DNA from 2 places in the Enterobacter sp. FW301-JW81 genome. Region 2 is predicted to be linked to the other one. Evidence: predicted binding sites of a transcription regulator. Region 2 holds the regulator's gene; the other holds the start of a gene.
The links. Region 2 encodes Fur, which represses iron uptake genes when iron is present. Its sites were predicted from a motif close to ATAATAATGAGAACNACTATCAA; they were not measured.
Positions count from the first base shown of each region.

Region 1 (3,411 bases), on a different contig from region 2:
GCAAATTGCCCTGAACGGCCAGGAAGCAGAAAACCAGTTCGTGGGCTGTAACTGCGGCATCATGGACCAGCTGATCTCCGCGCTGGGCAAAAAAGAACACGCTCTGCTGATCGACTGCCGTTCACTTGGCACCAAAGCCGTTCCTCTGCCGAAGGGCGCGGCTGTGGTGATTATCAACAGCAACTTTAAACGCACGCTGGTAGGCAGCGAATACAACACGCGTCGCGAACAATGCGAAACGGGTGCTCGCTTCTTCCAGCAGCCTGCCCTGCGCGACGTGACGCTCAATGAATTTAATAAGGTGGCACACGAGCTGGATCCGGTCGTTGCCAAACGCGTTCGTCACGTACTGACAGAGAACGCCCGTACCGTTGAAGCCGCCTCCGCGCTGGCGAAAGGCGACCTGAAGCGTATGGGTGAACTGATGGCGGAATCTCATGCCTCCATGCGCGACGATTTCGAAATTACCGTGCCGCAAATCGACACGCTGGTTGAGATCGTAAAAGCAGCGATTGGCGATAAAGGCGGCGTGCGCATGACCGGCGGCGGCTTCGGGGGCTGCATCGTTGCCCTGGTGCCGGAAGAACTTGTACCTGCCGTCCAGCAGGCGGTAGAAAAACAGTACGAAGCGAAAACGGGAATTAAAGAAACCTTCTACGTGTGTAAAGCATCACAAGGAGCCGGACAGTGCTAAATGAAACACCTACCCTCGCACCGGATGGTCTGCCGTATCGCCTGTTAACCCTGCGCAACAGCGCGGGGATGGTGGTTACGCTGATGGACTGGGGAGCCACTCTGCTTTCCGCCCGCGTTCCCATGCCGGATGGCAGCGTACGCGAAACCCTTCTCGGCTGCGCCTCGCCGGAGCAATATATCAATCAGTCCGCCTATCTGGGCGCGTCCGTAGGCCGCTATGCTAACCGCATCGCGAAAAGCCGCTTTGAGCTCGACGGCGTGCATTACGCCCTGCTCCCTAGCCAGGGTGAGAACCAGCTGCACGGCGGACCGGAAGGCTTTGATAAACGACGCTGGAAAATTGTTCGCCAAAACGACGGCGAAGTGCAGTTCTCACTGGATTCGCTTGATGGCGATCAGGGCTTCCCGGGAAACCTGAGCGCCTCCGCACGCTTTACGCTGACCGACGACAACCGTATCGCCATTGAATACCGTGCGACGGTTGACAAGCCGTGTCCGGTTAATATGACCAATCACGCCTACTTCAATCTGGACGGTAACCAGTGCGACGTACGTAACCACACGCTGCAAATCCTTGCGGATGACTATTTGCCGGTTGACGAGATGGGCATTCCGTATCAGGCCCTGAAATCCGTGAGCGGCACCAGCTTTGACTTCCGCAGCGCGAAAACCATCGCCCAGGATTTCCTGAGTGATGACGATCAGCGCAAGGTTAAAGGTTACGACCACGCTTTCCTGCTGCAGGCCAAAGGCGATGTGAAACAGCCTGCCGCACAGGTCTGGTCTGCGGATGAGAAGCTGCAGATGACGGTGTATACCACCGCCCCTGCCCTGCAGTTCTACTCGGGCAACTACCTTGGCGGCACGACGGCGCGCGAACACGATGAGTACAGCGACTGGCAAGGCCTGGCGCTGGAGAGCGAGTTCCTGCCGGACAGCCCGAATCATCCGGAATGGCCGCAGCCAGACTGCGTGCTGCGCCCGGGTGAAGAGTACGTTAGCGTGACGGAATACCATTTTATTCCGCATTAATTTTCAGCCCTCCCATCGGAGGGCTTTTTTCTGCCCGCTTTGCTGAAAATAGCGCCGATTGCAGACAAAATCATAACCCTGGATTCACAAGCATCTTACACTCAGAGACTATTTTCGCTATGGTTAGGGTTAAGCGTTGCTGGTGGCACAGCCATGGCAATATAATGAGAATTGTTATCATTCTAAAAATGCTTGAGGAGTAAGAGATGGCTATTACTAAGCTGGTTCTGGTGCGTCACGGCGAAAGCCAGTGGAACAACGAAAACCGCTTTACCGGTTGGTACGACGTTGATCTGTCCGAGAAAGGCGTAAGCGAAGCAAAAGCAGCAGGTAAACTGCTGAAGGAAGAAGGCTTCAGCTTTGATTTTGCTTACACCTCTGTGCTGAAACGTGCCATCCACACCCTGTGGAACGTTCTTGACGAACTGGATCAGGCCTGGCTGCCGGTTGAGAAATCCTGGAAACTGAACGAGCGTCACTACGGTGCGCTGCAGGGTCTGAACAAAGCAGAAACCGCCGAGAAATACGGTGACGAGCAGGTTAAACAGTGGCGCCGCGGTTTCGCAATTACGCCACCGGAGCTGACCAAAGATGACGAGCGTTACCCGGGCCACGACCCACGCTACGCGAAACTGACCGACGCTGAGCTGCCAACCACCGAGAGCCTGGCGCTGACCATCGACCGCGTTGTGCCTTACTGGAACGAAACCATTCTGCCACGCCTGAAAAGCGGCGAGCGCGTGATCATCGCCGCTCACGGTAACTCCCTGCGTGCGCTGGTGAAATACCTGGACAACATGGGTGAAGACGAAATCCTCGAACTGAACATCCCAACTGGCGTACCGCTGGTGTATGAGTTCGACGAAAACTTCAAGCCAATCAAACATTACTATCTGGGTAACGCGGAAGAAATCGCGGCGAAAGCAGCGGCTGTTGCGAACCAGGGTAAAGCGAAGTAATTTTCGCAGGACATAAAAAAAGCGCGGAGCCTTCCGCGCTTTTTTATTTCTGCATTCGCATTAACCACGACGCGCTTTTACCGCGTTCGCCAGCTGACGCAGGATCGTGTCGGTATCTTCCCAGCCGATACAGGCATCGGTGACGCTCTTACCGTAAACCAGCGGTTCGCTGCCTTCCAGGTTCTGGTTACCTTCAACCAGATGGCTTTCGATCATCACGCCAATCACCGCCTTCTCACCGCCGGCAATCTGCTGGCAGACGTCTGCACCCACTTCCATCTGCTTTTTGAACTGCTTGCTGGAGTTGGCATGGCTGAAATCGATCATGACCTGCGGCGGTAGCCCGGCTTTTTCCAGCCCGACCTTCACTTCTGCGACATGTTTTGCACTGTAGTTTGGCTCTTTGCCGCCGCGCAAAATGATATGGCAGTCGCCGTTGCCGCTGGTGTTAACGATGGCGGAATGACCCCATTTGGTTACGGACAGGAAGCAGTGCGGTGCGCCAGCGGCATTGATGGCATCAATAGCCACCTTCATCGTGCCATCCGTGCCGTTTTTAAAACCAACCGGGCAAGAGAGGCCGGAAGCCAGCTCGCGGTGAACCTGAGATTCAGTGGTACGGGCACCAATTGCGCCCCAGCTCATCAGGTCCGCCAGGTATTGTGGCGTGATCATATCCAGAAACTCACCGGCCGCGGGCAGGCCGCTGTCGTTGATCTCCAGC
Region 1 is NZ_JBYTBA010000001.1:4,209-7,619, reverse strand. Features, by position in the region: gene galK (galactokinase) at 1-694, shown strand, start outside; gene galM (galactose-1-epimerase) at 688-1,728, shown strand; gene gpmA (2,3-diphosphoglycerate-dependent phosphoglycerate mutase) at 1,935-2,687, shown strand; gene aroG (3-deoxy-7-phosphoheptulonate synthase AroG) at 2,748-3,411, opposite strand, start outside.
Region 1: gpmA (2,3-diphosphoglycerate-dependent phosphoglycerate mutase) is a predicted target of Fur. The motif match lies at 1,887-1,909, and genes of this name have one in related genera.

Region 2 (3,411 bases):
TGCGGTTACTGAAGCGGGTGTCGCGACCCGCCAGCAGGCGGCTGCGGTCATGCGTGACCATCTTGATGAAGAAGGCGTTGTGCAATTCCTGCTGAAGTCATTTGTTGACGGACAATGGCGTTTTAACGTGCCGGTGCTCTGGGAGCAGTACAACAATATCGTTGGCTGGGAAACGGTACCTGCCTGGCCACACCCTACCCTCTTCATTCGTGGCGGTAACTCTCCTTATATTACCGACGCGTACCGCGACACCTTGCTGGCACAATTCCCGCAGGCGCGCGCCCACGTGATTGCCGGGGCCGGACACTGGGTTCACGCAGAAAAACCTGACGCCGTGCTGCGCGCCATTCGCCGCTATCTCGCTGATACTGCGAATTGATTAAAAAGAGAGCGACTGGAAGGCTGCGGGCTTCCAGTCGTTGGCGTGCCGTTTTTGGTGATGTATGATGGCGCGCTTATCGCCCGGGCATTAGCAGGGCGGCGTGTTTCCCCCGAAGTCTCAGAATCATGGCCAAAGAACAAACGGACCGTACGACACTAGATCTGTTCGCGAATGAACGTCGACCGGGACGACCCAAGACGAATCCGCTTTCGCGCGATGAACAGCTGCGTATCAATAAACGCAACCAGCTTAAACGCGATAAAAATCGTGGGCTTAAGCGTGTCGAACTGAAGCTTAACGCCGACGCCGTCGATGCGCTTAACGAGCTGGCTGACGCGCGAAATATCAGCCGCAGCGAGCTCATTGAAGAGATGTTGATCGCCCAGCTTGAGACGTTACGCAGCCAGGCATAAGTCTGAAAATCCCCTTTATCGCCCTTTTCATGTAGCACGGAGTGCAGTCCTGCGCGATAGCTGTTTCCGCAGGGTTGCCAGTTCTGCTATTATTGCCCTTATCCGTGGCCGAATTGCGCCACCATACTATTAAGTTTCAAGAGGTTATTTTACTCATGGCAATCATCGGCATTTTCTTTGGCAGTGATACCGGCAATACCGAAAATATCGCAAAAAACATTCAAAAACAGCTCGGTAAAGACGTTGCTGATGTGCATGACATCGCCAAGAGCAGCAAAGAAGATCTCGAAGGCTATGACATTCTTCTGCTGGGTATTCCAACGTGGTACTACGGTGAAGCCCAGTGCGACTGGGATGATTTCTTCCCGACGCTGGAAGAAGTCGACTTCAACGGTAAGCTGGTCGCCCTGTTTGGCTGCGGCGATCAGGAAGACTACGCCGAGTACTTCTGTGACGCGCTGGGGACTATCCGCGACATCATTGAGCCGAATGGCGCAGTGATCGTTGGCCACTGGCCAACTGCCGGTTACCACTTCGAAGCGTCTAAAGGCCTGGCCGATGACGATCATTTCGTGGGTCTGGCCATTGACGAAGACCGCCAGCCAGAGCTGACGGCAGAGCGCGTTGAGAAATGGGTTAAGCAGATCCGTGAGGAACTGCACCTGGACGATATTCTTAACGCCTGATTTTTATCGCGGCGCAGCGGCGGCTGCGCCCGTGCTCCAGGTCAAACCGATTAAATTAATCGCTACAATCTTTTAACTTTTTCGCCCAGACCTGTACAATGTCTCCCTGATAAACGTGGTTTTCCATTGAGCAAGTTTGTTGGTGATACCACGTTTTTATAAGCATATTTTGCCTGAGACTTGCAGTTTTCATTTAGCCATGGCAGTTCTATAATGAGACGCATTATCCCGGGTGCATTTTCTGTCACTTCCTACAGAAGTGAATCGTTTAGCAACAGGACAGATTCCGCATGACTGACAACAATACCGCATTAAAGAAGGCTGGCCTGAAAGTTACGCTTCCTCGGTTAAAAATCCTCGAAGTGCTTCAGGGTCCAGACAATCACCATGTCAGTGCGGAAGACCTCTATAAACGTCTTATCGACATGGGTGAAGAGATTGGGCTGGCTACCGTCTATCGCGTGCTGAACCAGTTTGATGACGCGGGCATTGTTACCCGTCATAATTTCGAAGGTGGTAAATCTGTTTTCGAACTGACCCAGCAGCAGCACCACGATCACCTGATCTGCCTCGATTGCGGCAAGGTCATTGAATTTAGCGATGATTCCATTGAATCACGCCAGCGTGAAATCGCCGCGCGTCATGGCATCCGCCTGACCAACCACAGCCTGTACCTTTACGGTCACTGCGCTGAAGGCGACTGCCGCGAAGATGACCACGCGCACGACGCAAAATAATCAGTCTTCATACTCTGAGCCAGCCGCAAGGTTGGCTTTTTTTTCGCCTGTTTTCAGGTATAAAAAAGCCCGGTAAGCATAGCGCCACCGGGCATGGTAACAGCAGGTTAGTTACTGTTATTGCTGCGGATCTCTTTCCAGATCTGGTCGCAACGCTTCGCCACTTCCTGATCGTTACCGGTTTTACGCGCCTGGATACAGGCCTGGTAATCCATCACGCGAACATTTTCCTGCGTTGCGAACTGCTCATGCGCCTTCTCTTTTTTCAGCACATTCAACACGCTCTGGCAGGCCTGAATTTTCTCCGGCGAGCCTTCAGCGGTATTGATGCACGCGCTATAGGCCTCCTTCAGCCGGGAATCTTCTTTAGGCGCCTGGCTCTGAGAACACGCCACCAGCCCCGACGCCAGCAGCGCGACAATTACGATTTTTTTCATCATGTGCAGTCTCCGGTCCGGCGGGCGCTAACCCGCCGGACGATTCATCAGAAGATGGTGAACGGTGCGATAACCATGAATTTCACGTCACGTTCATCCTGGAAGATGTTGCCGTAACCGCCCGCATAGCTCGGGATATCGGAGTGGTTGTCATACTGGGTGAAGTGCAGTTTGAACATCGTGCCTTTCGCGCGGCCATCCTGCAGGGTATAGATAGCATCCAGGCTGTAGGAGGACTCTTTCAGGCGATAGTTTGGATCGTAATAGGCGTCCGGTGTTGCCATATCGGCAGGTTTTGCATCCCAGGCGTAAGCGTAAGAGGCACCCACGGCCCAGCCAGGCAGATTCCAGTTTTTGAGGTCATACATTGCGCCGAAGAAGACCGCTTTCTCGCCGTCGGCGTTGAAGTCGGAACGGTTATCCCACCAGATATCAAGACGGCCGTTGGACGATGCATAGGTCGGGGTCATACGCTGCAGGAAGTACCCCTGCTGCCCTTCCGCCTTCACCCACGTGCCTTCCAGGCGCAAATCAACCTGACCGACCTTGTAGCCAAAGGTCAACGCCTGCAACCACGCGGTACCGTCATAAATATCATTGACGCCACCGTTGCTGACCTTGTCGCGCGTGCCGTAGAACTGGTAGCTGGTGCTCAGCGGGCTACCCGCAACATCAAACTTATAGCTGGCCTTGGCAAAATACTGATCGACATAACCTTGCGCCTGGCCAAATGCGGCTTCGAGAACCAGATCGTTT
Region 2 is NZ_JBYTBA010000005.1:416,620-420,030, reverse strand. Features, by position in the region: gene ybfF (esterase) at 1-379, shown strand, start outside; gene ybfE (LexA regulated protein) at 508-795, shown strand; gene fldA (flavodoxin FldA) at 951-1,481, shown strand; gene fur (ferric iron uptake transcriptional regulator) at 1,772-2,218, shown strand; gene chiQ (ChiQ/YbfN family lipoprotein) at 2,326-2,655, opposite strand; gene chiP (chitoporin ChiP) at 2,703-3,411, opposite strand, start outside.